DNA from 2 places in the Stenotrophomonas sp. YJH_SMC_8 genome. Region 1 is predicted to be linked to the other one. Evidence: riboswitches for the same ligand, from Rfam matches in the RefSeq annotation. Region 1 holds a riboswitch; the other holds the start of a gene.
The links. Region 1 has a riboswitch for glycine ahead of AC5P88_RS06840 (trimeric intracellular cation channel family protein). Riboswitches for the same ligand answer to the same signal wherever they lie in the genome.
Positions count from the first base shown of each region.

Region 2: linked by a shared signal. The riboswitch ahead of gcvP (aminomethyl-transferring glycine dehydrogenase) and the one ahead of AC5P88_RS06840 (trimeric intracellular cation channel family protein) in region 1 are both predicted to bind glycine.

Region 1 is NZ_JCAFUL010000004.1:248,784-264,293, forward strand. It holds gene AC5P88_RS06810 (hypothetical protein) at 1-671, shown strand, start outside; gene AC5P88_RS06815 (XVIPCD domain-containing protein) at 668-2,308, shown strand; gene AC5P88_RS06820 (hypothetical protein) at 2,300-2,737, opposite strand; gene AC5P88_RS06825 (nuclear transport factor 2 family protein) at 2,741-3,172, opposite strand; gene AC5P88_RS06830 (hypothetical protein) at 3,241-3,642, opposite strand; gene AC5P88_RS06835 (GIY-YIG nuclease family protein) at 3,802-4,077, opposite strand; glycine riboswitch at 4,118-4,207, shown strand; glycine riboswitch at 4,221-4,324, shown strand; gene AC5P88_RS06840 (trimeric intracellular cation channel family protein) at 4,409-5,026, shown strand; gene AC5P88_RS06845 (3-deoxy-7-phosphoheptulonate synthase) at 5,236-6,309, opposite strand; gene AC5P88_RS06850 (hypothetical protein) at 6,605-6,862, opposite strand; gene AC5P88_RS06855 (DUF6616 family protein) at 6,953-7,291, opposite strand; gene AC5P88_RS06860 (DNA alkylation repair protein) at 7,332-8,078, opposite strand; gene AC5P88_RS06865 (MarR family winged helix-turn-helix transcriptional regulator) at 8,075-8,569, opposite strand; gene AC5P88_RS06870 (sensor histidine kinase) at 8,642-9,940, opposite strand; gene AC5P88_RS06875 (response regulator transcription factor) at 9,973-10,680, opposite strand; gene AC5P88_RS06880 (aspartyl protease family protein) at 10,787-11,716, shown strand; gene AC5P88_RS06885 (serine hydrolase domain-containing protein) at 11,787-12,950, shown strand; gene AC5P88_RS06890 (DUF6445 family protein) at 12,979-13,590, opposite strand; gene groL (chaperonin GroEL) at 13,724-15,373, opposite strand; gene AC5P88_RS06900 (co-chaperone GroES) at 15,457-15,510, opposite strand, start outside.
Region 2 is NZ_JCAFUL010000012.1:49,322-64,831, reverse strand. It holds gene gcvP (aminomethyl-transferring glycine dehydrogenase) at 1-2,814, opposite strand, end outside; glycine riboswitch at 2,877-2,979, opposite strand; gene AC5P88_RS15475 (multidrug effflux MFS transporter) at 3,279-4,505, shown strand; gene AC5P88_RS15470 (siderophore-interacting protein) at 4,646-5,542, shown strand; gene AC5P88_RS15465 (hypothetical protein) at 5,612-6,004, shown strand; gene AC5P88_RS15460 (M2 family metallopeptidase) at 6,126-8,090, opposite strand; gene AC5P88_RS15455 (phosphoethanolamine transferase) at 8,779-10,428, opposite strand; gene AC5P88_RS15450 (phosphatase PAP2 family protein) at 10,425-11,192, opposite strand; gene AC5P88_RS15445 (ArnT family glycosyltransferase) at 11,304-13,007, opposite strand; gene AC5P88_RS15440 (response regulator transcription factor) at 13,139-13,852, shown strand; gene AC5P88_RS15435 (sensor histidine kinase) at 13,839-15,125, shown strand; gene AC5P88_RS15430 (VOC family protein) at 15,250-15,510, opposite strand, start outside.

The DNA.
Region 1 (15,510 bases):
CACCCGGTACCTACTCGACCGAACGAGGATGGGGACAGCTGCTGCTTCAGGCACGCCCTGGCAGCACATCGCTGCAGTTCCATCTGGAGACTGAATCCTCCGGCGCCGGATGCAGCCTGGCGGGCACGCTCGGCGACGATCTGCAGTCTGTCGCGGTGGATCCCGCACCCGGCGCAGCGCAATGCCTGCTCACGATGCAACCTACCGCCCAGGGCATCGAGATCGGTACGCGCACGGGCGATGCCTGCGCCGCCTACTGCGGCAGCAACGGAGGATTCAAGGGCCACTACCTTGTGGTGAGCGACCGCTGCATGACGGACAACGTTGCCGCCGCGCTGCGCAAGGCCGCTGAAAAGACCGCGCCGTATTCCGCCGCCGGCACCGCCAGCACGCTGGAAGCGCTCCAGGCGTCCTGCGCGGACACGCTTCCATTGAGCACGATCGCCGACATCAGGCTGGCGATCGCTTCGGCCCAGCATGAGGCAGGAAACAACGCAGCCTGCCAGGCCGCACTGTCGCCCTATGCCGAGGACGCCGCGCGCAGCGATGACGAACTTGCAGACGGGATGTCACCGGCTGCAGCGGACGAGTACGTCGCCCTCATCGCATCCGTGCGCGAAGCGCTGAAGTTGTGTGGACGCACCGCCAACGGCAGGGAGAACAACCCATGAGCACGGCACCGCAGGATCGCCCGCAGCTCAGTGATGCGCAGCTGCGCACACTGGCCTACTTCGCCATCGGCGTGGCGTCCGAGGGCAGCAACGCCGGCCGCAATGTGGCCTATCAGCTGTCCTTCGCCGGCAACATCAGCGGCAATGTCATGACGCCGGTGGGCAACAGTGGTTTCTCCATCGGCACGCTGCAGATCGATCTGGGCCAGCACCCGGAGGTGGCGACCCAGCTGGTGGACGCCTATCAGCGCTGGGCACGCCAGCAGCAGCCCTCTCTGGAGCTTGATGCACACCAGCGGCAGCAGACGGTTTCCGACCTGCAGCGCGATGGCGACGGCATCAGGGCGCAGAACGGGCGCGCCCTGGATGGGAACATCCGCGGCCATCTGAACACCTTTCTCGCATCCAGCGGCGGTGTTGCGTTCGTGCATGCACACGATGTCAGCCAGGTCGACCGCCTGCTCCGCCACGGCGATGGCCGCCGGGATCCTGGCGGCGCGATGCAGCAGCTGCGCAGCACCGACCTGTACCAGCATGCGTCGCTGGATGACCAGGCCAAGCTCGCCACCATGCTGATGAAGCTGGAGAACCAGGCAGGGTTGAGCCGCTATCCTGGCGTTCTGCGATCGATTGCCAGCGGCGACCTGGCCAGCGTGGATGACATCAAGACACGGATCGACGGCATGCTTCCCAACCGCGTCGTACGCGGCAGGGAACAGCCCGACTACCTGGAAAGCGGCGTTGAGCACGCCCTGAAGGGCACCGAGGTCTTCAACCGGTTGCGGGCCGCAGGGCCGGGCAATCCGATGCGCGATGTGTTCGCCGGTGTTTCCGCCGACCCGCTGGCCAGCCCGGTGGCGCTGGCCGCCGATCGTGCACATCCCGAGGCCCTGCATCGTTACGAGGTGATCAAGACCCTGTTCCTGCAGAACACCGAGGCACCGGCCTACCTCGATGCCCTGCAGCACGGGCGCTCACATGCCTGGGGCCGCCCGCAGGCGGCAGGCAACTCGCCGGCCACCGCCGGCCTGTACGCCTCCGGCGATGATCTGGTGATCTGGAACCGGGACGGTCGCGGCCACGCCTTCATCGATGGCCAGTGGTCCACCGTGCCGCGTGCGGAACTGCATCGCCAGCAGAATGCCGACGGCTCCATCGACCTCAACCGCGCCCCGCGCAACGGGATGCCCGAACAGCTGCTGCACGTCGAACCCGCACAACCGGAGCGTCGGCGTGCCGCGCTTTCCGACCCGCTGCTGCAACAGGCCGAGGAGGCGGTACGACGCCTGGAAGACAGCCAGGCCCAGCCTTTCGGCGAGAACGCGCAACGCCTTGCAGCCAGTTCGACCTGCCTGGCCCGCGAGGCCGGGCTGACACGCATCGACCATGTCGTGCTGGGCGCCTCGCCTTCGCAGGATGGCAGGGCGGAAACGCTCTTCGTCGTGCAGGGCGATCCGTCCGACCCGGCCCATCTCAGGGCACAGATGCCGGCCGCGCAGGCATTTGCCACTCCTGTGGACACGTCATTGGCGCAGCTGCAGTCGCTGAATGACGCACATCGACAGACCGATGCGCGGTCCCGGCAGGAGGAGCAGGATCACCAGAGCACCCTGTCCCAGCAGGCGCGGTCAGTCTGATCCGCGTCCATGCGACGGTCGGGGCGGGCAGTACCCTTGGGCCCGAGCCGTGCCGGCGATCTGCCGTGACGACCAGTGCCGGGTGATCCAGATGGTCAATGCTGCCGAGCTCAGGTGCCAGCGCAGCATGCTGTGGCGTGGATGGTGCCCGAGGTGGACGCGTGCGATCCAGGAAGCTTCGAGTTCGACATCGGGCACGTTCACCTTCGCATTCACTCCCACGTGGCGCGCCATGAATCGCCATGGATCCATCGGTACGTGGTGGGCGTAGCTCGCAGCACCACACGCGCCGCCGCTCCGCGCGGAATCGACAGGTTGCGGCCGGCCCTCGGTCGCGACCAATCCCAGCAGATACACCAGGCCCGGCAACAGGGCCAGGAAGGTCAACAGCAGAAGCAGCGCGATCCACGCCCGGGCCGCGGCACGCATCGGTCACTGCGCCTTCGGCTTCGGGTACCACAACGCGTTGACGATGACCCAGCGTTGCCCGAAGCGCCCCATGTGGAAGTAATCGACGAACCACGGTGTTTCCAGCCGCACCGAGGCGGCGTTGCCGGTCACGTCCAGCACCGTGCAGCGGCGGTCCCATTGCTCCTTCGGAGTCTTCAACGCGCCCTGCTTCGTCAACGAGACCAGTTCTTCCTTCGACATCCGGCGCAGGCCAAGGCGCTCATCGGGTGTATCACCGAGGACCGCGCGCTTGGCCAGGTCCGAATGCAGGGAACGGGCGACGCGCTGCGGGTCGGCCTCCAGCTGGCCATCGACATAGTCGTGGCAGGTGGCTTCGATGGCCGCGAGGGTGGCCGGGTCGGCGGCAGGACTTGTGGCTGCGGAAAGGGCGAACAGCAGGGCGATCGTGGACATCCGGGTCTCCAGCGCTGAGGGCTGGACGATCATGGCATGTGCAAGCCGCATCCACGCATGGCGTGGATCTACGGCATCAGGCGCATTTCGTCGGTGCCCAGCTGCATGTACATGAACGCAGCGGCTTCTTCAGACATGGGCTGCCCCTGCGGGAAGCTGTCCAACCAGGCGGTGATGCGCGCATGGCGCCCCGCCAGCGCATCCGCCAATGCCTGCTTTTCCGCGTCAGTGGCGCGCTCCTGCATTTCGTTGCGAAGCACGTCATCGCCGATCCCCCACTTTTCCGCGAACGGGATCAGATCGACCAGATCGGGAGGGACCCGGTCACGACGCAGGTGGATCGGTTCGGGTGTGCTCGGGCCGTACGCGGCCAGCTCAGCGGCGGTGCCGATCTGCCCATGCTGCAGTGGCGGTGGCGACGGTGCCTGGGTGCAGGCCAGAAGGGCCACGCAGGCAGTCAACAGCAACATCCCGCGGTTCTTCATCGGACGGATCCATGTGTCGATGGGTGCGGCGATCATGGCATGGACAAGGCCTATCCACGCATGGCGTGGATCTACCGTAGGGCCGAGCCCCTGCCCGGGTCCTGCAACGGGCAGGCGGAACAGCAGCCGAGCGCGGGCTCGGCTCTACAGAAGCCGGGCGTCCAAGGCCTGCAGCCAGGCCAGCTTGCGCTCGCGCGGCTGCTGCTTGAGTTGCCATTCGGCGCGCGAGGCGGCGGAACGGTCCGGGTATTCGCGCACGGCCAGCACGCGCAGTGGCGGCCGGGCCCGGGTGTAGCGCGCGCCCTTGCCCGCCTGGTGGGCGGCGAAGCGTGCGTCCACGTCGGTGCTGATACCCGCGTAGTAGCTGCCATCACGGCATTCGAGCAGGTACAGGAACCACGGGCGGGGGGACGGGGCCATGCCGGGATTATGCCGTGCTGCACTGCAGCGGATATACTGGCGGCCGAATGCAGGAGAGAGGCGCCGCGCTGGCGCCCGCCGAAGGCGCAGGCTCCCATGATCGCTCAGGCCGGTGGGCTGGAATCCCACCAACCATGCATTCGACTCGCCGAGCTGGAGAGAGGTCACCGGGCATGCCCGGGACGATCCGCCGAAGGGGCACGCGGCCCACGCCGCTGAACTCTCAGGCAAAAGGACAGCGGGAGCGGCACCGGTCATCGTCATCCCGTCATTGCGCAGGCAGTGGCGGTAGTCGCGCATGGCCGGCCCCACCGCGCCCGGAGCCTGCCCCATGCTGCTGTCCATCATCTACCTGATCGCCATTTCCGCCGAAGCCATGACCGGCGCGCTGTCCGCCGGCCGCCGCCGCATGGACCTGTTCGGCGTGGTCATGATCGCCTGCGTCACCGCCCTCGGTGGTGGTTCGCTGCGCGACATCCTGCTCGGCCACTACCCGCTGGGCTGGGTGAAGCATCCCGAATACCTGGGCTTCACCGTGTGCGCGGCGCTGATCGCTACCTGGGTGGCGCGCTGGATGCACCACTTCCGCCGCACCTTCCTGGTGCTGGACGGGCTGGGCCTGATCGCCTTCACCCTGATCGGCTGCTCCATCGCGCGTGAGGCTGGGCACGCCACGCCCATCGTGTTGATTGCCGGCATGCTGACCGGTGCATTCGGTGGCGTGCTGCGCGACATCCTCTGCAACGAGGTGCCGCTGATCTTCCAGAAGGAGCTGTACGCGATCATCGCGCTGCTGACCGGCGCGGCCTACCTGTTGCTGCTGCACCTGGGCGTGGCCGATGCCACCGCGATCCTGTGCTGCCTCGGCGGCGGCTTCGCACTGCGCCTGCTGGCGATCCACTACCGCTGGGAAATGCCGAAGTTCGTGTATCACGACGAAGTGCATTGAGCCTCTTCGTAGAGTCGAGCATGGCTCGACTCTGCAAAAACCGGCATCACCACCCCGGCGATGTACCTGGCGCTGTCGCACATACGCAGCGCCAGGCGCATCGCCGGTGCGGACGGATCGGCCTCCAACTCCGACCGACCCTGATCGCGGCCGCACCCCCGCAGGCGCTGGCCGCCATCCACACACGTGCCGCACTCAGGCGGCTTCCATCAGGCTGCTTCGGACACCTTCACTTCGCGACGGGCGCGCACGGCCGCAGCCAGTCGCTCCAGCACCGTCACGGTGGTGTCCCAGTCGATGCAGCCATCGGTGATGCTCTGCCCGTAGACCAGCGGCTGGCCTTCCACCAGTTCCTGGCGGCCGCCGACCAGATGGCTCTCGATCATCACACCGACGATGCGCTGTTCACCGTCTTCCAACTGAACGGCGATGTCCTCGATCACCTTCGGCTGGTTGTCCGGATTCTTCAGGCTGTTGGCATGGCTGGCGTCGATCATCAGGCGGGTCGGCAGCTTGGCCTTGGCCAGCGCCTGGCAGGCCTCGGCAACGCTGCCCGCATCGTAGTTCGGCTGCTTGCCGCCGCGCAGGATCACATGGCAATCCGGGTTGCCGGTGGTCGACACGATGGCGGTGCCGCCCTGCTTGGTGACCGACAGGAAGTGATGCGGATTGGAGGCCGCACCCACCGCGTCGGCGGCGATCTTCACGTTGCCATCGGTGCCGTTCTTGAAGCCGACCGGGCACGACAGTCCCGAGGCCAGTTCGCGGTGCACCTGGCTTTCGGTGGTGCGCGCACCAATGGCACCCCAGGCCACCAGATCGGCAATGTACTGCGGCGAGATCACGTCGAGGAACTCGACGCCGGCCGGCAGGCCCAGCTTGTTGATGTCGCGCAGCAGGCCACGGGCGATGCGCAGGCCCTTGTCGATCCTGAAGCTGCCATCCAGGTCCGGATCGTTGATCAGGCCCTTCCAGCCCACCGTGGTACGCGGCTTCTCGAAGTACACGCGCATGACGATTTCCAGCTCGCCGGCCAGTGCGTCACGCAGCGGCTTCAGGCGCTGGGCGTACTCGATGGCGGCGTGCGGGTCGTGGATCGAGCACGGGCCGACCACCACCGCCAGGCGGTCGTCACGGCCATGCAGGATCTGGTGCAGGGCCGCGCGCGAGGCGCTGACGGTGTCGGAGGCTTCATCGTCACACGGCAGCATCGCCAGCAGCTGGGCGGGCGGTGTCAGCGGTTCTATGGTGCGGATACGCAGGTCGTCGGTGTGCGGGGGCATTGCGGGGGTTCTCCGGAACGTTGGGGGTCCCCAGCGTGGCGGCATGAAAAAAGCCGCCAGGTTCGCTGGCGGCTTTCGGGAATGCGTCTGAAGCTTTCTTCAGGGTGAGCGCAGTCCTTCCTCCGCCAGTGGCTTCGGAAAGTAATACCAGTAAAAGCTGGTGGGGGCTGCGTTCATGGGTTCTATTGATAGCACAGCTTCTGCGCAGTGCAAAATGTTTCATCCGCAACTGGGGGCGCGGTTCATTGAGTCGCGCACCTGGGCCATCCATGCGGCGCCAGGCACGCGAAGTCGCTCATCTGCCATGCACTTCCACGTCCAGCAGCAGGCCTTCATGGATGTCGGCCCAGCGCTCCAGCACGCGCCCCAGTTCCTGCCGGGCCTCATCCAGCTGCTCGGGATTGAGCAGGGAACGGGCGGTGTAAAGGTCGGACACCAGCCGCCGCAGGAGCGGTTCCGGGATCGCCACCGACGGCCCTTCCACCTGCGGCAGCTGCAGCGCCGGGGTGTCGCCAAGCGGGCCGTACAGCGTTACCTGGAGCGTGCTCTGCATGATCGACTTCCGTGCGGATGGACAGGGGCAATGCACTGTTTACCGCGTCCGGGTGACAGGCGCATGTGCCATGCGCGTCCGGAGGTGCCGCTACAAGGCAGCCAGATCGGCCAGGTGCTGCCCCATCCCATCGTCCGCGCCGACGACATTGGTGGTGGCGAAGTACTGATGCCAACCGGTGGCGGCAATGCCTTCCACCAGGGCGTCGGCGTCTTCCCGGCTCGCGCACCTCCAGACAGCATGGAACTGCTCGCTGCCGCCGTGCGCTGCATCCGCGGCCACGCGGCCCATCGCCACCGGCGTGATGCGGGCCGGATCGAACTGTTGCATGCCGGCGCCGATGCGGGCGAAGAAAGCGGTGCGCTGGTCAGGCGGGAGCGCTGTCCAGGCAGGGGTGGCCGTGTAGAGCTCGATGAGGATGTGGGACATGGGGTTCTTCCTTGAGATGTCCGCCGGGCACGGCCCGGCGCTACCGGGGTTGGAGTGAGCGCAGTGCGCGCCTGCGGATGTAGGCGTTGGCGCTGCCGTCGTGTTCACGCTGCCAGCGCGCGCACAGATCGCGCAGCCAGCGCGGCTGGGTCTTGCCGGCATCGTTGAGCCAGTTGCCCACGGAGTCCTGCACGTAGCGCTGCGGGTCGTTGGCCAGTGCTTCAAGCAGCGGCGATGCAAGTTCCGGGTGCTGCTTGAACAGCGCGATATGGGTCGCCCAGACGCCGCGCGGGCGCAGCGCCTCGCAGGCGAAACGACGCAGATAGGGTGATGCTTCCTGCGTCCATGGCTGCAGGCACTCCAGCGCCTGCAACGGTGCAGCAACGATATCTGCACGCAGCGCGAGCCACGCCCACTCACGCACGCCGAAGTGCGGATCATCGGCCAGCGGACGCATCGCACGCAGCTTGGCCGGTAACGTTGCGCTGGCATCGCTGCCAATCAGGTAGCAGGCCCAGCCACGCACGGAATCGGACGCATGATCCTGCCATTGCTCAGGAGCGCCCTGCCCGCTTTCGCGCAGCAACCGGGCAGCCAGGGCCATGCGCTGGGTGATGCCCTTGCCTTCAGCATCGCGCATACGGTGCAGCGCGTCATGTTCAAGTGCGGGTGCCACCGCCTGCAGCAGCGCAGCGAAATCCACCGCCAGGCATTCGGCCAGGTGGCTGGCGGCGACGCTGCCAGTGTTGAGCGCATTCAATCGCTCAGCCGTCAGGGGCCCGCTCATGCCCCACGACCTGTATCGGTGTGCTGCCAGACCTTGTGCAGCAGCTGCGACAACTGCTGCTGTTCTTCCGCGTCCAATCCGCTGAACAAGCCGCCTATCCATTGCGTGTGCTGGTTGAACAGCGCCTCGGCCAGGCGTTTCCCCTGTGTGGTCAGCACGATCTGCAGGCGCCTGCCATCTTCGGCGTCACTGCGCCGCTGCAGCAGCCCTTCGCGCTGCAGGCCATCGATCAGGCCACTGATCGTGGCGCGGGTGACACCTGCGCGCTCGGCCAGTTCATGCGGTGGCAGCGTGCCACCGGCACCGTGCAGCAGGAAAAGCACGATGAAACGCCCTTCACTGAGCCCGTGCGGCGCGAGGCGTGTGGCGCAGTCGCGATCGATGGCCGATGACAGCGACAGCAGCTGGAAACACAGGCGCAGCTGCGCGACGCCAGTATGGCCGCGCCGTTGCGCTTCATCCAGCAGGGCACTGTGCTTGGCTTCCAGCATGGCTCCATCCAACATGATTAGGCGCCTAATCATATGCTATATCATATGCATCACGCCAATATCCCGGTGATATCAGGAAACCGGCCCCAGCAGCAGGCGTGCGATCAGTCCGCCGCCATCACGCTGCAGCAGCAGAAGCTCGCCCCCATGCCGTCGTGCGACGTTGGCCGCCACCGCCAGGCCCAGGCCGGTCCCACCCGTGGCGCGGCTGCGCGAGCTCTCGCTGCGCTGGAAGGGTTGCAGCAGGCGTGCGCGGTCGTCCTCGGCGATGCCCGGGCCGCGGTCCATCACATCCAGCTGCATCCGATTGCCTGCCATGGCGGCGTGCAGGTCTACCGCACCGGCGTAGCGGTCTGCGTTGTCGATGAGGTTGTCGATCGCCCGCCGCAGCAGGAGCGCGTCACCCCGCCACGGCAGGGCATCCGGTCCCTCGATGGAGATTTCGATGCCGCGCAGCAGAGCACTGTGCACGCATTCCTCCAGCAACGCGGCCAGATCCAGCGGCCGCAACTGCAGTGGTTGCAGTTCGCCGCGTGCGTAATCGAGCACCTGCTCGATCATCGTATCCATGCGTTCGATGTCAGCCACCATCCGCGCGGCCTGTGCCGGCGGTGCGAACTCCGCACGCAGACGCAGGCCGGTCAACGGCGTGCGCAGGTCGTGCGCTACTGCGGCCAGCATGCGCGTCATGTCCTGGGCCTGTTCGCGCAGGCGCTCGCGCCCGGTGCTGATCGCTGCGGCCAGCATCTGTACTTCGCGTGGGCCGTCGTCCGGCAGTGGTGTGCCGTCCTGCAGTTCGACCTGTGCACTGGCCTCGGCCAGCCGCCGCAGCGGCCGTCCCAGGCGGACCGATGCCCAGGCGGCAAGGGGTGCCAACAGCACGGTCCCCGCTACCAGCGCCAGCACGACCTGCCGGCGCCACGCCGCCAGATCGCTGTGGTCGCTGCCGACCACCTGCCATCGGCCATCGGCTTGGCGCACCGCCAGTTCAAAGGGTGACCACTGCATCTTGGTCAGCACTGACACCTGCGCCTGCAACGCGTCCGTCCGTGCATTTCCATCGAGTTCCATGCCGCCTTCGATGACCTTCACATCAGGCGCCTTGCCGCGGCCACTCCAGACCAACCGCACGTGTTCCAGCGGCAGGCCCATCTGCGATGCAACCAGGTGGGTGAGCCAGCCATTGCTGCTGCCCTGCGGCGGCGACGCACGGGTTTCGAGATGCAGCCCCAGCGGCATGGCGGGCCGTTCGCCACGAACGACCTGCATGGCCTGGTCCAGCCGCATGGGGGGCGGTGCGGGTCGTGGCATCCAGCCCACCACCGCGACGCTGACCAGCGTGGCCAGCAGCAGGCTGGCCAGGGCCACCATCGCGATCCAGCGTGCAGTGGACCAACGAGCCCTCACAGCACATGTACCTCGGCGCCGAAGCGATAGCCTTCGCCGCGCAGCGTCTGCACAAGCGCTTCCGCGCCGGGAGCCGCCTGGCCCAGCTTGCGGCGCAGCCGGCTGATCGCCAGATCGACGGCGCGGTCGACGCTGTCGCTGTCTTCGCCATGGGTCAACTGCAGCAGCAGCTCCCGTCCCAGCACGCGTCCGGGGCGCTCGGCCAACGCCAGCATCAGGGCGAACTCCCCCCGGCTGAGCGCGAGTTCACGGCCATCGGGTGTGAACAGGCGGCGCTGATCGGGTAGCAATCGCCAGCCGGCAAACCGCAGCTCGCTGGCGACCTGGGCGCGCAGCTTGTCCTGCCGGCGCAACAGGGCACGCACCCGCGCCAGCAGTTCGCGTGGATCGAAGGGCTTGGCCAGATAGTCGTCCGCTCCCATTTCCAGGCCGATCACGCGGTCCGGTGTGGCCCCCATCGCCGACAGCATCAGGATCGGGATGGCCCGCGCCTGCAGCCGGCGGCACACCGACAGGCCGTCCTCGCCGGGCATCATCCAGTCCAGGATGATGGCGTCCGGACGCTCGTTCAGCAGCAGGAGATCCAGGCCTGCAGCGTCGGCTGCCACGCGCACCTGGTAGCCATGCAGCAGCAGGCAGTCGGCGATCGCGTCACGGATGCTGGCATCGTCATCGACAACGATGACCCGGGCAGGAGTGTTCATGCAGCCAGTATCCCGCAGGCGTGTATCAGGACGGTATCAACGCCGATATTCGCGGGATACGCCGATGCGCGCCAATAGGCCTCCACTTCTACTCCGGAGATCCAACGTGCGCCTGTCCGTTCTGCCCCTGCTTGCCGCTGCATTCCCCGCGCTGGCCGCCGCCCCGCCTGTACACGTGCTGCCGATGTGGATGCAGGGCAACCATCCGGCAGTGGCCGTCTCACTGAACGGAAGCGCCGAACCGCTGCGCTTCGTGGTCGACAGCGCGGCTGGGGTCACCCTCGTCGACGGTCGGGTAGCCCGCCGCCACGGGCTGGAGGATCCCCGGTCCGCCACCACGCATGCGCAGGGGGCCAGCGCCCAGAGCGCGCCGCTGCAGCGCATGCACACGACCTCCTGGCGGATTGGCGGATGGCAGCTGCGCGTCAGCGGTGTGCAGGCCGACCTTTCCAATCTGCAGAAGGACGATGACCCCGCCGTCGACGGCCTGATCGGCAACGACCTGACCGGCCGTTGGGATACCCGCTGGGACTTCAGCCGTGGTGAGCTGGCGCTGTGGAAGCCCGGGCAGCTTGGCGTCGATGGTCGCCAGTGCCAGGCCAATGCACTGCCTGATCGGCGCGACGGCCTGGAACACTTCGCCTTCATTACCGTGAAACTGGGTGAGGCGGGAGTGGAAGCCATCGCGGTGGTCGACACCGGTGCCGCGCAGACCGTGCTCAATGCCGAAGCCGCCCGCGCACTGGGCCTGCGCATCGACGGCAGCGATGAGCGCCTGCGGGTGCGGGAGAAAGGCACTCAGGGACTGGGGGGCCAGCCGCAGGCGACGTGGTTGTACACCCTGTCCGGCATGTCCGGCACCGGTTGGCAGCACCCGGCGATGGAGGTCAGGATCAGCGAACTGTCGGTGTTCAGGTCCATCGGGCTGGAGGCTCGCCCCGCACTGATCCTCGGCGCCGACGCCATGGTCGCCAGCCAGGTGGACATCAGCGCCGGCGCCGCCCGGATCTGCCTGCGCCAGCCGGCGGTGACGTGACCCCGGCGTGCCATGACGCGGACCGCGGGCTGGCGTAGCATCGCGCCACGTCCCGCCAGGAGGTCCACGCATGCGCCGTGCTGCCCTGTTGTTGCTGACGCTGTTCCCGCTGGCCGTGCTGGCCGCACCACCCCCGGTACCCTCGCCGGCCCGCATCGACGCCAAAGTGCAGCGGCTGATGCGGGCCGCACAGGCGCGTGGCCTGGCGCTGGCGGTGATCGATGGCGGCAAGGTGGTGCACGTGGCTGCCTACGGCGAACGCAACGCCGCGGGCGAGCCGCTGCGCACCGATACGGTGATGTATGCCGCCTCGCTGACCAAGATGGCATTCGGCCATCTGGTCGCGCAGCTGGCGCAGGACCGCAGGATCGATCTGGATGCCAGCATCGCCACAGCGCTGGACAAGCCGCTGCCGGACTATCCGCCCGAAACGAAGAAGTACGCCGACTACAGCGTGCTGGCCGATGATGCGCGCTGGCGCCAGCTCACCCCTCGCCTGCTGCTCAACCACGCCAGTGGCTTTGCCAACTTCGGGTTCCTCGAACCGGACGGCCGGCTGAAGTTCCACTTCGATCCGGGCAGCCGCTACGGCTATTCCGGCGAAGGGCTGATCCTGCTGCAGTTCGTGATCGAGCGCGGGCGGCTGGGCGAGGATGTGGGCGCGCTGATGCAGCAGCGGGTGTTCGACCGCTTCGGCATGACCCGCACCAGCATGATGTGGCGCGAGGACTTCGCCACCAACCTGGCAGACGGCTGGACCGTGGAGGGCACCGCCGAGCCGCACGATGAGCGCAGCCGCGTGCGTGCGGCCGGTTCGATGGATACCACCATCGCCGACATGGCCCGTTTCGCCGCTGGCTACGTGCGCGGCGATGGACTGTCAGCGGCGATGCGCAGGGAGCTGGTGCGGCCACAGCTGCCGATCACGACCGCCAGCCAGTTCCCCACCCTGCAGCCGGAGCTGCCGAAGGCGCAGCAGCGCAAGGACCTGGCGGCTGGCCTGGGCGTGGTGACGTTCCGTGGCCCGCAAGGCGCGGGCTTCTACAAGGGCGGCCACGATGACGCGGTGGGCAACACGCTGGTGTGCGTGGAGCGGCAGCAGCGCTGCGTGGTGATCCTGGGCAACGATGTGCGCGCCGAAGCGACCTTCCCGGCGCTGGTGGCCTTCGTGCTGGGCGACACCGGCGTACCGTGGCGGTGGGAATACGGCGCAGGGAAGGTGTTCGTGAAGTAGATCCATGCCATGCGTGGATGGCTTCTGCTCAACGCGCCTGCTCGAAGAACATCAGGTAGACCAGCCGCCCATTCTCCGGGCGGTCGCCGAAGGCCGGGCCAGCGGTATGCCAGAACCACGGGCGCAGGAGCACCAGCCGGTTGAAACGCATCGGGATGCGCATGGTCATCTCCCACTGGCTGTCGTCGACGCTGTCGCGCTCGATGATGTCGCGGTGCATGTCGCCGCCATTGGCGTAGCCCAGCGCGGCCAGCTCGTGGGCGTTCAGCGCCATGCGCTCGGTGTTGGTGCGGCGATGGCGGAAGAATTCGGTGCCGCCTTCGCAGTGCTCCGGAGCGCTGAGGTAGAGGATGCCGGACCAGTGCGAATGATCGGTGTGCACCTTGGCGCGACCGACATCGCTGGCCAGGGTCAGCCGGAACTTGCCGTGCGACTGCAGCGGATTGACTGGCCGCAGCGGCTCGTTGACCAGCCGCGATGCGGCCTCGGACAGGCCATCCAGCTCCAGCCGTTCGAGCGAATTACGGCCGGGGAACGCGCCCTCCTGCGCCGGGTAGGTCAGGCCCAGGCCGGCCTGGCGCAGGCCGTGCGCATCGGCCGGAGAGAGGAAGTCGTCGACGACGATGAACGAGGTAGGCATGGTCGCCGAGCGTAGCGACGCGGCGCCATGGCGGCAACCGGGCAACAAAAAACCCCGCCTCGCGGCGGGGTTTTCCTTTGCATCGGGGAGACGCGCCGGCCAGGGCCGGCAACGTCCGACGCGGGCGTGGACCTTAGAAGTCCATGCCGCCCATGCCACCCATGCCGCCCATGCCACCGGCGCCACCCATGGCCGGCTCGTCCTTCTTCGGAGCTTCGGCAACCATGGCTTCGGTGGTGATCATCAGGCCAGCGATCGAAGCAGCGTTCTGCAGCGCCGAACGGGTCACCTTGGTCGGGTCCAGGATGCCGAACTGCAGCATGTCACCGAACTCGCCGGTGGCGGCGTTGTAGCCGAAGCTGCCGGTGCCTTCCTTGACCTTGTTGATGATGACCGACGGCTCTTCACCGGCGTTGGCAACGATTTCGCGCAGCGGAGCTTCCATCGCGCGCAGGGCGATCTGGATGCCGTGGTTCTGGTCTTCGTTGGCACCCTTCAGGCCAGCCAGTGCGGTGACCGCACGGACCAGGGCAACGCCGCCGCCCGGGACCACGCCTTCTTCAACGGCTGCACGGGTCGCGTGCAGGGCGTCGTCGACGCGATCCTTCTTTTCCTTCATTTCGATTTCGGTCGAGGCACCGACCTTGATCACAGCAACGCCGCCGGCCAGCTTGGCCACGCGTTCCTGCAGCTTCTCGCGATCGTAATCGGAGGAGGTGTCCTGGATCTGGGTCTTGATCTGGCCGACGCGTGCGTCGACGGCAGCCTTGTCACCCACGCCATCGATGATGGTGGTGTTTTCCTTGGAAACCTGCACCTTCTTGGCGCGGCCCAGGTCCTTGATGGTGGCCTTTTCCAGCGACAGGCCAACTTCTTCGGAGATCACGGTGCCGCCGGTCAGCACGGCCATGTCTTCCAGCATCGCCTTGCGACGGTCGCCGAAGCCCGGTGCCTTGACGGCCACGACCTTGACGATGCCACGGATGGTGTTGACCACCAGGGTGGCCAGCGCTTCGCCTTCGACTTCTTCGGCAACGATCAGCAGCGGCTTGCCGGCCTTGGCGACGCCTTCCAGCACCGGCAGCAGGTCACGGACGTTGGAGATCTTCTTGTCGTGCAGCAGGATGAACGGGTCATCCAGGTCAGCGGTCTGCGACTGCTGGTTGTTGATGAAGTACGGGGACAGGTAGCCACGGTCGAACTGCATGCCCTTGACCACGTCCAGCTCGTTGTCCAGGCCCGAGCCTTCTTCAACGGTGATCACGCCTTCCTTGCCGACTTCCTTCATCGCGTCGGCGATGATCTGGCCGATCGACTCGTCCGAGTTGGCCGAGATGGTACCGACCTGGGCAATCGCCTTGTCGTCGGCGGTCGGCTTGGAGATGCTCTTCAGCTCGGCAACAGCGGCCACGACGGCCTTGTCGATACCGCGCTTGAGGTCCATCGGGTTCATGCCGGCGGCAACAGCCTTGGCGCCTTCGCGGATCAGGGCCTGGGCCAGCACGGTGGCGGTGGTGGTGCCGTCGCCAGCGTCGTCGTTGGTGCGCGAAGCGACTTCCTTCACCATCTGCGCGCCCATGTTCTCGAACTTGTCAGCCAGTTCGATTTCCTTGGCGACGGAGACGCCGTCCTTGGTGATGGTCGGGGCGCCGAAGCTCTTTTCCAGCACGACGTTGCGGCCCTTCGGGCCCAGGGTGGCCTTGACGGCATTGGCGAGAACGTTGACGCCGCGCACCATGCGCGAACGGGCGTCTTCACCGAAACGAATATCCTTGGCAGCCATTGCAGTTACCTCATTGGTAGCGCCGGGCCATGCCCGGCGGCTGGGTGTTTGGAATCAGGGAATGAAGCAGGTCGCGCCGAGGCTCAGCCGATGATGGCGAGCACGTCGTCTTCGCGCAGGACCTTGTACTCGACGCC
Region 2 (15,510 bases), on a different contig from region 1:
CACGTTCTTGTCGCCGTACACGTTGTCCACGCGCGCCACCGGCGGCCAGTACTTGCTCTGCTTCAGGCTGGCCAGCGGGAATGCAGCCAGTTCACGCGGGTAGGCGTGGGTCCACTCGCTGGCGGTCACCGCGGTCGCAGTGTGCGGCGCGTTCTTCAGCGGGTTGTCCTCGCGGTCCAGGCGGCCGTCTTCGATCGCGGTGATTTCCTCGCGGATCTGGATCATCGCGCTGATGAAGCGATCCAGTTCGTGCAGCGATTCGCTCTCGGTCGGCTCGACCATCAGCGTGCCAGCCACCGGGAAGCTCAGGGTCGGGGCATGGAAGCCGAAGTCGATCAGGCGCTTGGCCACGTCCTCGGCGCCGATGCCGCTGGTCTTCTCCAGCGGGCGCACGTCCAGGATGCACTCATGCGCCACCAGGCCGTTGCGGCCGGTGTACAGGGTCTTGAAGTGCGGGGCCAGGCGCTTGGCGATGTAGTTGGCGTTGAGCTGCGCGACCTGGGTGGCCTTGCGCAGGCCTTCGCGGCCCATCATCGCGATGTACATCCAGCTGATCGGCAGGATCGAGGCGCTGCCGAAGCTGGCGGCGCTGACCATGCCGACCGGGCCGTTGTCACCCAGCTTGCCCGGCAGGAACGGTGCCAGGTGCTCCTTGACCGCGCACGGGCCGACGCCCGGGCCGCCGCCGCCGTGCGGGATGCAGAAGGTCTTGTGCAGGTTCAGGTGCGAAACGTCCGAACCCCACTTGCCCGGCTTGGCCACGCCCACCAGGGCGTTCATGTTGGCGCCGTCGGTGTACACCTGGCCACCGTGCTGGTGGATGATCTCGCAGATCTCGACAACTTCTTCCTCGAACACGCCGTGCGTGGACGGGTAGGTCATCATGATCGCGGCCAGGCGGTCGCTGTACTTCTCGGCGTTGAGGCGGATGTCCTCGACGTCGACGTTGCCGTTGGCATCGGTCTTGGTGACCACGACCTTCATGCCACACATCTGTGCCGAAGCCGGGTTGGTGCCGTGCGCCGAATCCGGGATCAGGCAGATGTCGCGGTGGCCCTCACCGCGCGAGCGGTGGTAGGCGCGGATCGCCAGCAGGCCGGCGTACTCGCCCTGCGCGCCGGAATTCGGCTGCAGGCTGACCGCGTCGTAGCCGGTGCATTCGACCAGCATCGCTTCCAGCGTATCGATCAGTTCCTTGTAGCCCAGCGCCTGGTCGGCCGGCACCAGCGGATGGATCTGCGAGAACTCCGGCCAGGTCACCGGGATCATTTCGGCGGTGGCGTTGAGCTTCATCGTGCACGAGCCCAGCGGGATCATCGTGCGGTCCATCGCCAGGTCCTTGTCGGCCAGCGAGCGCAGGTAGCGCAGCAGTTCGTGCTCGCTGTGGTGGGTGTTGAACACCGGGTGGGTCAGGAACGCGGACTGGCGCAGCAGGCCGGCCGGCAGCGCATCGGCGGTGCTGGCATCCAGCGCATCGACATCCAGCGTGGCACCGAACACGGCAGCCACGGCAACAATGTCGGCGCGGGTGGTGGTTTCGTCCAGGCTGATGCCGACCGAGTCGCTGTCGATCGCGCGCAGGTTGTAGCCGGCGGCGCGGGCCTTGGCATGGATCTCATCGGCGTGCACGCCGGTGACATGCAGGGTGTCGAAGAAGTCGCCACCAACCTGCACGCCGGCATTGCGCAGCGCTGCGGCCAGGATCGAGGCCAGGCGATGGGTGCGGCGGGCAATGCGGGTCAGGCCGTCCGGGCCGTGGTAGACGGCGTACATCGAGGCCATCACCGCCAGCAGCACCTGCGCGGTACAGATGTTGGAAGTCGCCTTCTCGCGGCGGATGTGCTGCTCGCGGGTCTGCAGGGTCAGGCGGTAGGCCGGGTTGCCCTGGGCATCGACCGAAACGCCGATCAGGCGGCCCGGCATCGAGCGCTTGTAGGCGTCACGGCAGGCCATGAAGGCGGCGTGCGGGCCACCGAAGCCGAACGGCACGCCGAAGCGCTGGCTGTTGCCGACCACGATGTCCGCGCCCCATTCGCCCGGGGCGGCCAGCAGGGTCAGGGCCAGCAGGTCCGTGGCCACGGCCACCAGGCCGCCGCGTGCGTGCACGGCATCGACCAGCGCCTTGTAGTCGCCCACCTGGCCGAAGGTATCCGGATACTGCAGCAGCAGGCCGAAGGCTTCCGCTTCCAGCGCTTCGGCCGGGGTGCCGACGCGCAGCACGATGCCCATGGGCTCGGCGCGGGTACGCAGCAGTTCCAGCGTCTGCGGATGCACGGCGTCGTGCACGAAGAAGGTGTCCGACTTGGACTTGGCCGAACGCTTGGCCAGGGTCATCGCTTCAGCAGCGGCGGTGGCTTCGTCCAGCAGCGAGGCGTTGGCGATTTCCATGCCGGTCAGGTCGGCGCACAGGGTCTGGAAGTTGATCAGCGCTTCCATGCGGCCCTGCGAGATTTCCGCCTGGTACGGGGTGTAGGCGGTGTACCAGGCCGGGTTTTCCAGGATGTTGCGCAGGATCACGTTCGGCGTGTGGGTGCCGTAGTAGCCCTGGCCGATGAAGCTGCGCAGCACGGTGTTCTTGTCGGCGATCGCACGGATCTTCGCCAGTGCCTGCACTTCGGTCATCGACTCCGGCAGCGCCAGCGGCGCCGGCGACTTGATCTTGGCCGGCACGATGGCATCGGTCATCGCATCCAGCGACGCGTGGCCGACGACATCGAGCATCTGCGCGATCTCGGCGTCGTTGGGGCCGATGTGGCGCTCGACGAACGCGTTGTGGTGCTCGAGCTCACGCAGGGAAGGGGTGTTCTGGGACATGGCGAAGGATCCGTCAGGAAAGGGCACACGCACGGGCACAAGCCGCCGGTCGGCGGTCTGCGGGGCGCCCCTCTGTCCTTTTGCCTGAGAGTTTAAAAGCGCGGAAAACCGCAGCTTCTTGCCCCTTCGGCGCCGGATCGAACCGGTCTCTCCAGAGTTGTGTTACGGGTGGTATCGGGCCTGAGCGATTACGGGCGTTGCGCCTTCGGCAGCGGTGTTCCGCTTCTCCCACCGTGTTGCCCGCCGATTATAGCCCGTTGCGGGCGCGGCGGCCGCCTCCGCCCCAGGTCGCCGCGCCTGAATGGCCGATGGCCCGGGCGTGCGTTTTGTGCAGTGCTGCATGGCGCCGGGCGCAATCCCCGCCTATGATGGGCGGATACCCGAATTCATCTGGCGCCGTCCCCGTGCAGCGGGACCGGCGCCCGCCGTGCGTGCCCCGCATGGCCCTGCCGGACGCTTCCTCCATGACCGCCGCCGTTGCTCCCTCCACCCGCCGCATGGCCCTGCTGCTTGCCGGCCTGGCCATGTTCGGCCCGTTCTCGATCGACACCATCTTCCCGGCGTTCCCGCAGCTGGCCCAGCGCCTGGCGGTGGACGAGGTGGCGGTGCAGCAGACCATCAGCGTGTACCTGCTGTTCTACGGCCTGATGAGCCTGGCGCACGGCCCGCTGTCCGATGCCTGGGGCCGCAAGCGGGTGATCCTGGGCGGCCTGGTGGTGTTCGTCGGCGCCTCGGTCGGCTGTGCGCTGTCCACCGACCTGACCACGCTGCTGGCGTTCCGCGCGCTGCAGGGCCTGTCGGCGGGTGTCGGCATGATCGTCGGCCGCGCGGTGATCCGCGACCTGTACCACGGCCACGATGCCCAGCGGCTGATGAGCCAGGTGTCGATGCTGTTCGGCATCGCCCCGGCCATCGCACCGATCATCGGCGGCTGGATCCTGCTCAGCGGCGCCGGCTGGCCGCTGATCTTCTGGTTCCTGGTAGTGTTCGGGCTGGTGCTGCTGGCGGCCACCGCGCGCTTCCTGCCGGAAACCCATCCGGTCGAGGCACGCGTACCGTTGTCGCCACGGGTGCTGCTGCGTGACTACGTGTGCATCGGCTTCAACCCGCGCTTCCTGCGCCTGGCGCTGGCCGGCAGCATCGGTTTCGGCGGCATCTTCCTGTACATCTCCTCGGCGCCGGTGTTCGTGATGCAGCACCTGCATCTGGGCGAGGGGGGCTTCGCCTGGCTGTTCATTCCCACCATCGGCGGCATGACCACCGGCTCGTTCCTGTCCGGGCGCATGGCCGGGCACACCACGCCCACCCGCCAGGTCGCCATCGGTTTCAGCCTGTGCGCGCTGTCGGCGCTGCTGAATGTCGGCTACGTGGCGCTGTCGCCGCAGTTCGTGCTGCCGTGGGCGGTGCTGCCGATCTTCCTGGGCGGCATGGGCATGTCGCTGATCTTCCCGATCCTGGCCCTGGCGGTGCTGGACATGTACCCGCACCAGCGTGGCCTGGCATCGTCGCTGCAGGCCTTCGTGCAGCTGATGATCAGCACCGTGGTGGCCGGCGTGGTGTCGCCGCTGCTCAGTGCCAGCCCGCTGCACCTGGCGCTGGGCCAGGCCGCGTTCTTCGCTGCCGGCTTCGTGTTCTGGTACTGGGAACACCAGCGTGAACGCGCGGCGCAGGCAGCCTGCACGGGCCATTGAGCAGCGCGCAGGGGTAGGGCAGGCCGAGATGCCCGCAACGCTTGCGGCGAGGAACGACCGGACTAGGCTGGGCACTCCAGCCAGCCGGTGCGTGGATGCACGACAGCCAGCCGATCCGATGTCGTTACGTGAGGTTCCCCATGGCTGCGCAGCAGACCTACCGCCTGTTCGAGGTGGCGCTGAAGGAGCGCCGCGTTCTTTCCCCTTCCCTGGACCGCATGGTGTTCACCGGTGCCGACGTGGCGCGGATGAAGACCGAAGGCCCGGACCAGCGCATCAAGGTGTTCTTCCCCTTGCCCGGCCAGGACGTGCCGCAGGTGCCCAGCGGCGAGGACTGGTATCCGCGCTACCGGGCGCTGCCGGACGATCAGCGCCCGCCCATGCGCACCTACACCATCCGCCAGCTGCGTGCCGAGCAGGGCGAGGTCGACGTTGATTTCGTGCTGCATGGCGAGACGGGGCCGGCCTCGCGCTGGGCCATCCACGCGCGGCCGGGCGACCGCGTAGTGCTGCTGGCCCCCGATGCCGACTGTGCCGACAGCAGCGAAGGCTGGGAATGGAAACCGCCGGCGGGTGTCGGCCAGGTGCTGCTGGTGGCGGATGAAACCGCGCTGCCGGCAGTGGCTGGCATCCTCGAGGAACTGGCCGCGCTGGCCGATCCGCCACGCACGCTGGCGCTGCTGGAAGTGGCGCAGGCCGGCGATGCGGTGCCGCTGAAGGCGCCGACCACGGCCGAACTGGTCTGGCTGCCGCGTGGTCAGGCGGCCCACGGCCAGCCGCTGCTGCAGGCGGTCCAGGCGCGGCTGGCAGCGGCCTCGGCGGTGTCTGCCGGTGACGAACTGGAGGAGATCGATGTCGACGCGCAGATCCTCTGGGAGCAGGCCGATGCCAGCGTGGCCGGGCCGCTGTATGCCTGGGTGGCAGGCGAGGCGGGGGCGGTGATGGCGATCCGTCGCCATCTGGTCCGCGATTGCGGGCTGGACCGCCGCGCGATCACCTTCATGGGCTACTGGCGGCACGGCAAAGTGCTGGACTGAGGGGCGTGAAGCGGCGTGGCGGGCGGGGTGCGCTATCCTTGCGCCCCCCTTTCGCAGCGGTACCGCACCATGTCCACCAGCTCCAAGACCCGCCGCGACCAGCGCCGTCGCCAGGAAAAGCAGGCCGCCAACAAGGCCGCTGCCCAGGCCTCGCCGGTGGAGCCGCATGCGGAACTGCGCGATGCACAGCGCACCCTGCTGGCCGGTGTCGTGCGCCGCGACGGCGAATGGGTACTGGGCATGGATGGCCGCATTGCCGGCCACAGCGAGAGCGCCGCACAGGTGCTGGCGTTGATCATGCAGGCCGGTGAGCTGCACGAGCGCAATGGCACGCCGGTGCGTCTGATGTACTCCGACGCGCTGCGCGATGCCGCACAGGCCGAAGCCAGGGAGAAGGGCCAGACCTTCGAGGAATTCAAGGCCGAGCTGGCCGCAGCGATGGCGGCGAAGAAGAACAGCTGATCCGCCGTGGGTAGCGCCGGGCCATGCCCGGCGAGCGCAGCGGTGCGATGAAGAGCCGCCGGGCGCGGCCCGGCGCTACCGGAAACATCAGGGGCGGATCCTCGCGGACCCGCCCCTTCTTTCATTTCGCCGCCGGGGCCACGTTGGCCTGCCAGCCGCACATCTGGCCTTCGTTCTGCTGCTTCAGCCACTCGTTGACCGGCGTGAAGTACTCGATCATCGGGCCGGCATCGAGCTTGTCGGTACCGGTCAGCTCCTTCAGCGTGGCCTGCCACGGCTGGCTGGCACCCTTGCTCAGCATCGCCCAGTACTTCTGGCCGGCTTCCTTGTTGCCGTAGAAGGTGCACTCATGCAGCGGGCCCTTGTAGCCCGACGCGTCGCACAGGCCCTTGTAGAACTGGAACTGCAGGATGCGCGCCAGGAAGTAGCGGGTGTAGGGGGTGTTACCCGGCACGTGGTACTTCGCGCCCGGGTCGAAGAACTCCTCGCCACGGGTGCTGGCCGGGGCCACGCCCTGGTACTTGGCCTTCAGGTCCCACCACGCCTTGTTGTAGTTGTCGGCGGTGATCGAACCGTCGAACACGCCCCAGCGCCAACGGTCGATCATCAGGCCGAACGGCAGGAACGACACACCGGACAGCGCCATGCGCATCTGGTTGTTGATGACCGCCTCGCGGCTCTCGGTCGGCGCATCCACCAGGCCGATCGAGCTGAGGTACTTGGGCGTCATCGCCAGCACGATGGTGTCGCCGATCGCTTCATGGAAGCCATCATTGGCACCGCCCTGGAACAGCGGCGGCAGCGGGTTGTAGGCCAGGTCGTAATAGATGTGGCCCAGCTCGTGGTAGATGGTGGTGAAGTTCTCTTCGTTCGGCTTGATGCACATCTTGGTGCGCACATCGCCTTCCATGTTCATGTCCCAGGCGCTGGCGTGGCAGACCACGTCGCGGTCATCGGGCTTGATGAACTGGGTTTTTTCCCAGTACGACTGCGGCAGCGACGGCATGCCCAGCGACACGTAGAAGTCCTGCGCGCGCTCGGTCATCTGCTTGGCGGTACGCAGTTCGGCCTCGCGCTGCGCCTTGTACTGCGCGGCCACGTTGGCATCCTTGCCAGCCTTGGCCAGCGCGGCGCTCAGGTTGGTCTGGTACTGCTTTTCCAGCGCCGCGGTGATGTCCAGGCTGCCTGCGCCCGGATACGGTTCCAGCTGGTCCCACAGGTTCGACCAGTCCTGCTGCCACATGTTGCCCAGCAGGTGCGCGGCGATCAGACCGTTGCCCACTTCCGCCTTGTCCTTGCCGTAGGTCTTGTCCAGCTTGCCGCGTGCGTAGCAGTGCAGCTGCTCGTACATCGGCTTGACCTGTTCCCACAGGCGGTCGGTTTCCGGACCGATCTGCTCCGGCGGCATGTCGTAGCCGCTGCGCCACATCTGGCCGGCATCGGTGAAGCCCATGCCCTTGGCGCCTTCGTTCACCAAACCGACGAACTTCTGGTAGTCGCCACGCATGCTCTTGGTGGTGCTGTGCCAGCCCTGCCAGGCATCGAGCTGCTTGTCGTAGTCGCGGCTGCGTGCCAGCACCTGCTCCAGCTCGCCGAGCTGGCGGCAGGAGTTCGGATCATTGGCATCGGTGCAGTACTTGCCGGCACCGTAGCTACCTTCCATGCGGGTGGCGATCTGGGTCAGTTCGGCCAGCTTGGCCGGATCGCGCGGCGCCGGCATCGAGGACATCAGCTTCAGCAGATGGATCGCGCGCTTGCTGTCCTCGCTCATCGGCTTGCCATCGAACTTGGCGGCCTGCTCGATCCAGCTGTTGAGCTGGGTCAGCGAGCGCTCATTGGCCTTGGCCGCGATGCGTTCGGAATCACTGTTGATGTAGGTGGAGGACAGCCACTGCGCCGAGGTCATCTCCGGGTAGGCGGCCTTGAATTCGGCATTGATGCGGGCCACGAACTGGTCGGCGGTTTCGCCGGCCGGAGCGCTGCTGCTGGCGGTATCGGTGCCTGGGGTGGGTTCCTTCTTGCAGGCGACCAGGGCCAGCGTGGCGGCGGCGACAGCCGAAGCCAGCAGGAGATGACGGTGCTTCACGGGCGATCCTTGGGTGGTGAACGACGGCCGAAGGCTAGTGGGCAGTGGCTGCCACCGCAAGTGGCGGAAGTCGGCCGGGCGGCGCCCGGCACCCGCAGAGGCGTTCAATCAAGGGCAAAGGCCGAAGCAACAGCGGACTATCCGTGGTTTGGCGGGGCGGTGTCGGAGTGCGGGGACGCCGCAAGTACGTCCTTGTAGGCTTGGCAGCCGCTTGCTCGTGTGCGCTTTCCTGCGCACACGGCAAGACCGGGGTTGGGCGTCCTGTCCAACCCGCCCGAGGCATGCCTCGGGCCCATGCGGCTGACACCCCGCACTCCGACACCGCCCCACCTCTGACAGATCGCGGCGGCTGTTGGTGGGTGTCGACCTTGGTCGACACATCTGTCAGGTATCGAATGAATCATCCACGCATGGCGTGGCTCTACTGTGTCGACCAAGGTCGACACCCACCAGAGCAGAACGCCATTCCGACAGATCGCGGAAAACTGTCGAAGGCGGGGTGGGTCCGGTGGCGGGAGTGTCCGCGGCATGGATGCCGCGGCCAAGCCCCCATGGACGGGTTTACGGCGTCTCCCGCCACCGGACCCACCCCGCCAACCGTCAGGAAACCCGCTTCTGCTGTTGCTTCAGCCGTTGCGGTTGACGTTGCCTCTGCGGGTGCAGGGCTGCAAGCCCTGCCGAACAACCCTCAACCTTCGCAGTTGGCGAACACGTCGCGATCGCGCTCGTACAGCGCCGTCTTCACTTGCATCAGGCCCAGCACCGACGGGAACAGGTTGTCATGGTCGGTATACGCCGCCGAACGCTTGCGCACGCACTGCAGGTCCAACCCACGGCTGCTGGCGAAGCCCGGCGAGAACCACATCGTCATCGGCACACGGGTCTGCTCGGCCGGGGCGATCGCATACGGCACGCCATGCAGGAACAGGCCCTTTTCGCCCAGCGATTCGCCATGGTCGGACAGGTAGATCATCGCCGTGTCGTAATCCTGCATGCCCTGCAGCGTGCCGATGGTCTTGCTCAGGAAGTGATCGGTGTACAGCACCGCGTTGTCGTAGCTGTTGGTGATCTCTTCGCGCGAGCAGCGGCCGATGTCACGGGTGTCGCAGGTTGGCTTGAAGCGGGCGAAGGCGGCCGGGTAGCGCTCGAAGTACGCCGGGCCGTGGTTGCCCAGCTGGTGCAGCACCACCACCCGGTCGCCGGGCTTTGCGCGTACCTGGGTAGCCAGGTCCTGCAGCAGGATTTCGTCCATGCAGCGGCCATCGGCACACAGCCCCGGCGTGGTCGCATCGGACAGCGACTGGAACTCCAGGCCTTCGCACACGCCCTTGCAGCCGGACTGGTTGTCACGCCACAGCGGTGCGATGCCGGCGCGGTTCAGCACATGCAGCAGCGACTGGTGTGCACGGATCTTCTTCTCGTCGTACTCGTGGCGTCCCCACGGCGAGAACAGGCACGGCAGCGACACTTCGGTGCTGGTGCCGCAGGAGTGCATGTCGGGGAAGTTGATCACCGGTGCCTGGGCCAGTTCCGGGGTGGTGTTGCGGCCACCGTTGAGGCCCCAGTTCTGCGCACGCACGGTCTCGCCCATCACGATCACCAGCAGGCGAGGCTTGCTGGCCGCAGCGCGCGGCGTGGCCTTGGCGTCGGTGCCGATCGGCAGCTTCGGCGCGCGCTGCACCGGGTTGTCGCCACGCAGTGCACGCGGCAGGCCCAGCAGCACGTTGGCCGGGGTGGCGAGGTAACGCACTTCACGCTGGTTGCGCATCAGCGCGGAGACATCCTGGAACGAGATCAGCGCACCGCCAACGGCGGTCACCGCTGCCACGACCAGGAAGCCGACGCGCCACAGCAGGCTGCGGCCCCAGCTGCGGCGGCGCAGCTGCACGCGCCACAGCACGACCATCGGCAGGATGGCCAGCAACAGCACCGGCCACAGCAGCGACACGGTCATCAGCTCGCGGCTTTCCTTGGGGTCGGTCGCCAGCACGTTGCGCAGCATGTCCGCATCCAGGTAGATGTGGTAGCGGCTCATGTAGTGCGCAGCAAACGCTGTCACCAGCAGCAACAGGCTGATCACCACCTTGGCATTCCAGCGCCAGACCAGGATGCCCAGCAGCACACCGTGTGCACCCAGCAGCAACAGCAGCAGCGAAAGCCCGTAGCGCAGGCTGCCCGGATGGCTGGCCATCGCGCTGTGCCAGAACAGGCCGTTGCCGGCCACCGCAAAGAACAGGCTGGTCAGCGCGATCAGTGCTTCGGTGGAAAGCTGCGGCCGCCAGTTGCGAAGACCCGCAAGCGCGGGGAGGCGGGCGGGGCGTTGGACCGATGCACTCATGCGTTTGCCTCCTGGCGGTTGGGACGGTCCAGCTGACGGCGTGTCAGGACGCGTTTGACGATCAGATACAGGCCCAGCGAAAGCAGCCAACATATCAACGCAGTGGCAACGTCATGCGAAAGGAAATGGGCGCCCCGCAGCTGCTGGCTGACGCCGAATACCAGGCCGGTGCCGAGGCCGATCCACAGCCCGGCCAAGCGCCAGGACGGGCGCCACAGCAACGCGAAGAAATACAGGCAGAGCCACGCGTAACCTGCGCTGGCATGCCCCGCCGGGAAGCAGGCCTGCGCGGCCATGCCGGCCGGGCGTGTGGTGAACAGACCGATGAAAGGTTGGTTGCCACCATAGCGGAGCAGGTCCCAGGGGCATTCCATCGGCACCAGCGACTTCAGCAGGGAGATCACGCCGGTGCCCAGTGCCATGGCAATCACGACATAAAGCAGCGCCCATTGCAGAGTGCGATCGCGACCCTTACGCCAGTGGTGGAAGCACAGCAGGATCACGACCAGCGCCGCTGCCGTGCTCAGCCATTTGCCGGCCTTGTGCACGATGCTGCGGGTGATCCAGGCGTCCTGCAACGCCCAGTGGCCGCCTTCAAGGCGGAACAGATGATCGGCCACCCATTGATCGCCGCCGAAGCCCATCAGCAGCGTAAACAAGGGCAGACCGATTGCGACAGGCAGCCAGAGGTGAATTACGGCAAATCGAGACGCCAGTGGCGATGTCGCAAGCGGCGCTACCGAATCAAGGGGACGGACGGGCATGCTGGGAAAGGGCGGTTCGGGAATCCGCGGTCATGCTCGTCACCTGGATGTCGGAGAAGGGTCGGACGCTCGTTCGTGCCGGGTTAATGCTTGCCCGGCACGTGTCAACGTTCAGTCTTCTTCGGCGGTCGATCCTGTCCGCTCGGAGTGGCAGTCCGGGTTCCATGCCGTACCGGGAAGCAGTTGCCAACGATTCCTGTTGGCAACACCGATGTCGATCACCTTGGCCGGATCCACACAGGGGCTCATCGCGTCGTCCAGCACCAGCAGCCAGCGCTTGTCCGGTGCCTCGGCCAGCCACGGGCCGGCATCGTGCCATTGCTCGGCCCAGGGGCGCTTGAAGCCGAACTCGCGTACCGGGCGGTCGGCCTGCAGCAGGTTCTGTTCGCGCCAGGCCACCAGCGCCAGTTCGGCGTCTGGTCCGATCCGCGCGCCGACCCGGCGCATCAGCGCCGACGCCGAGGCGTAGGGGTCCAGCGCCGGAATCAGCACCAGGCCGTAGAGCATCCACAGCATGCCGTGGGTCAGCAGCACCAGCGTCGCCGCGCGGCGCACCCGCAACCAGACAATCAACGTCGCCAGCGCGATGGCGAAGGTCAGCAGGCCATCACCCAGCACCGGCAGCAGGGTGTCGGGCATCGCCCGGCGTTCCAGCTGGGCCACCGCCCACGGGTGTTCGGTCATCAGCATCACGCCCAGCGTGCCGGTGGCCAGCATCAGCACCACGCTGTAGCCGAACAGGTAGCGGCGCACGCACAGGCGGCGCAGCAGGCCGGGCAGCAATGGCGCCACGGCCAGGGCCATCGCCGGCAGCATCGGCAGCAGGTACACCTCGCGCTTGCCCGGGCTGGCGCTGAAGAACACCAGCACCAGCACGGCCCAGCCCAGCAGCAGCCACTGGCGGCGGTCGCCGCGGCGGATACGGCGCCACCAGGGCTTGAACAGCATCGGCAGCAGCAGGCTGCCCGGCAGCCACAGGGTCAGGATCACCTGCAGGTAGTACCAGGCGGGCTGCCGGTGGTGCCAGGCATTGGCGTAACGGGTACCGGTCTGCTTGAACAACAGCTCATGCGCGTAGGCCTGCAGTTCGGCCGTGGGCGTGTGCAGCAGGGCCCAGCCCAGCGGCGCCAGCCACACCCCGACACCCAGCAGGAAGGCCGGAATCAGCCACAGCAGGGTGGCCGGATGCGGGCCTTCCACCGCGTACCCCCGGCGACGCTGGTACAGCCACCAGCCAAACCAGGGCAGCACCATCAGCAGCGGCAGGAAGCCCACGCCCTTGGTCACGGTACCCACGCCGGCGGCAAAGCCGGCCAGCCACAGGGCGGGCAGATTGCGGCGTTCGCACAGGTGGCGCATCAGGCCCCACAGGGCCACGGTGGTCATGCCCACCAGCACCATGTCGATCTGCGCGCGCTTGGCCATCAGCCCGAACTGCAGGGTGCAGAACAGCGCCGCCAGGGCGTAGATGGAATGCCGTGGCGACCACAGCCGCCGTGCCAGGTCCGACACCAGCCACAGGCTGAGCAGGGCGCCCAGCAACGATGGCAGCAGGAACGACCACTGCCAGCTGCCGACGATCTCGTAGGCGGCGGCCTGCAGCCACATGAAGACCGGCGGCTTCTCCGCATACAGCTCCACGCCGCGGTGCGGCAGCAGCCATTGCCCGCTCTCGACCATGGTCCTCGCCGCCAGCACGAAGCGCGGCTCGTCCGGCGGCTGCGGCTGCCGAAGGCCGATCCCCGCTGCCAGCGCAGCAATGATCAGCAGCCACAACAGGGGCAGGCGCCAACGGCGGGGCAGGGCTACGGGCACGGCAGGCTCCGGGAGCAAAACGGCCATTCTGAGGTGGCGGGGGTGGGAAAAGCGTCAGAGCGGCGCCGGGGCGACCGCATTCCGACATGTGCGGCGCTACCATGGTACGAACTTCCGTGGATGTTTCGTGCATGCGTCTGTTGGTGATCGAGGACAACCGCCAGCTGGTGGCCAACCTGTTCGACTATTTCGAGTCGCGCGGGCATGTGCTCGACGTGGCGCCGGATGGCATCACCGGACTGCACCTGGCCGGAAGCCATCCGTATGACGCGGTCATCCTGGACTGGATGCTGCCGCGCATGGAGGGCCCGGAGGTGCTGCGCCGGCTGCGCGCCGAGCATGCATCGGAAGTGCCGGTGATCATGCTGACCGCGCGTGACGAGCTGCCGGACAAGATTGCCGGCTTCCGTGCCGGCGCCGACGACTACCTGACCAAGCCGTTCGCGCTGCCGGAACTGGAGGTGCGGCTGGAAGCGCTGCTGATGCGCGCGCAGGGCCGCAACCCGCGCAAGCGCCTGCAGGTGGGCGACCTGGTGCTGGATCTGGCCACCCTGGAAGCCCAGCGCGGCAACCAGGTGCTGCACCTGTACCCGGCCTGCCGCAAGCTGCTGGAGGTGTTGATGCGCGCCAGCCCGGGCGCGGTCACCCGCCAGCAGCTGGAATTCGCCCTGTGGGGCGACGAACCGCCGGATGGCGATCTGCTGCGTTCGCATGTCTACGAACTGCGCCGCAGCGTCGATGGTCCGTTCGCCGAGAAACTGATCCATACCCTGCCGCGGGTGGGCTACCGGCTGGCGGTGACCACCGCCAGCGATGCGAGCAAGGATGGCGATGAAGGCGCGTAAGCCGGGGCCGCTGTACCGGCGCGTGGTGTGGTGGTTGCTGGGCTATCTGGCGCTGCTGTCGATCGCGGTGTTCAGCGTCGGCAACTATGTGCATGAACATGCCGAGCATGCCGCCTGGCGCGCACTGCTCAATTCCGAACTTGACAGCATCGTCGAGCACGTCGAGCACGAGCCGCATTACCGCTGGCAGGATTCGGACACGCTCAGCCTGTACCGGTTCGATGCGGTCAACCTGCCCGAGGGCCTGCGCACATTGCATCCGGGGCTGCATGACGGCGTGATGGTCAAGGGGCGTGAGACGGCGGTGATGGTGCGCGAAACCGAGTCGATGGGCCGGGTCGCGCTGGTTCTGGACATCTCCGACTTCCATGACCTGGAACAGTTCGCCACGCGCTGGGTGATGCTGGCCGGGGTGATCATGATCTTCGTCACCGTGCTGATGGCGTCGTTCGGCATGGAGCGCATGGTGCGTCCGTTGAGCCTGCTGGCGCAGCACATCGCCGCGCTGCGGCCGGGCGTTCAGGGCCAGCGCATCGAGGTCGACCCGCGCGGCAGCTCCGAGCTGCATACCATTGCAGATGCATTGAACGACTACCTGGACCGCAACGAGCAGTTCGTCGAACGCGAACGGGTCTTCATCAGCACCGCCAGCCATGAACTGCGTACGCCGATCGCGGTGATGACCGGTGCTGCAGAGCTGGCACTGGAACAGCCGGGCCTGCCCGAGCGCGCGCGCCAGCAGATGCAGCGCGTATTGCGCACCGCGCAGAGCGTGGAGCAGCTGATCGAACTGTTGCTGGTGCTGGCCCGTGATCCGGCGCGTCTGGCCGCGCGCGCCGAGCGCATCGCGCTGGACCAGCTGTTGCCGGAAATCGTTGACGACCATCGTCATCTGCTCGGCGACAAGGACCTGAGCATCGGCATCCAGGCAGCGCCGGTGGATATCGTCGCGCCGTTGGCGGTGGTGCAGGCTGCGATCGGCAACCTGCTGCGCAATGCCATCGAGAACAGTGGGCGTGGTCACATCGAGTTGCGCCTGAGCTCGTCGGCGGTGTTGACCCTGCAGGACCCAGGGCATGGCATGAGCCCGGAGGAGATCGCGGCGATCCATGCGCGGATGGCCCGTGGCGAGCGCGCCGACCGTGGCGGCGGCATCGGCCTGGATCTGATCGCGCGGCTGTGTGAACACCTGGGCTGGACCCTGCAGCTGCATCCCTGTGACCCGCGCGGAACGCGTGCCACGCTCGATTTCAGCGCCTCACGTCCGGCCTGAACCGGCCGTCCTTCAGGATGCCAACCCTGGTTGGCATGCGGTCCGTCGACCCAGGTTGACGCCTACCCAGCCCAGGCTGGCCGCAATCCGGTAGATGCCAACCTCGGTTGGCATGCCGTCCGCATCACCGCCTGTTCGGCCGCGCCACGTGCTGGTCGATCAGGATCACATTGCCATCCGGATCGGCCAGCTGCAGATAGCCGGTGCCCTGCCCATCAGGGTCGGTGCGCACCGCCAGTTCGATGCCCTTCGCATCCAGCTCCGCCTGCAGCTCGCGCACGTCCTGGAAGTGGGGCAGTTCCTCCTTGTGCTGGTCCCAGCCCGGGTTGAAGGTGAGCAGGTTGCCTTCGAACATGCCCTGGAACAGGCCGATGACAATGCCGTT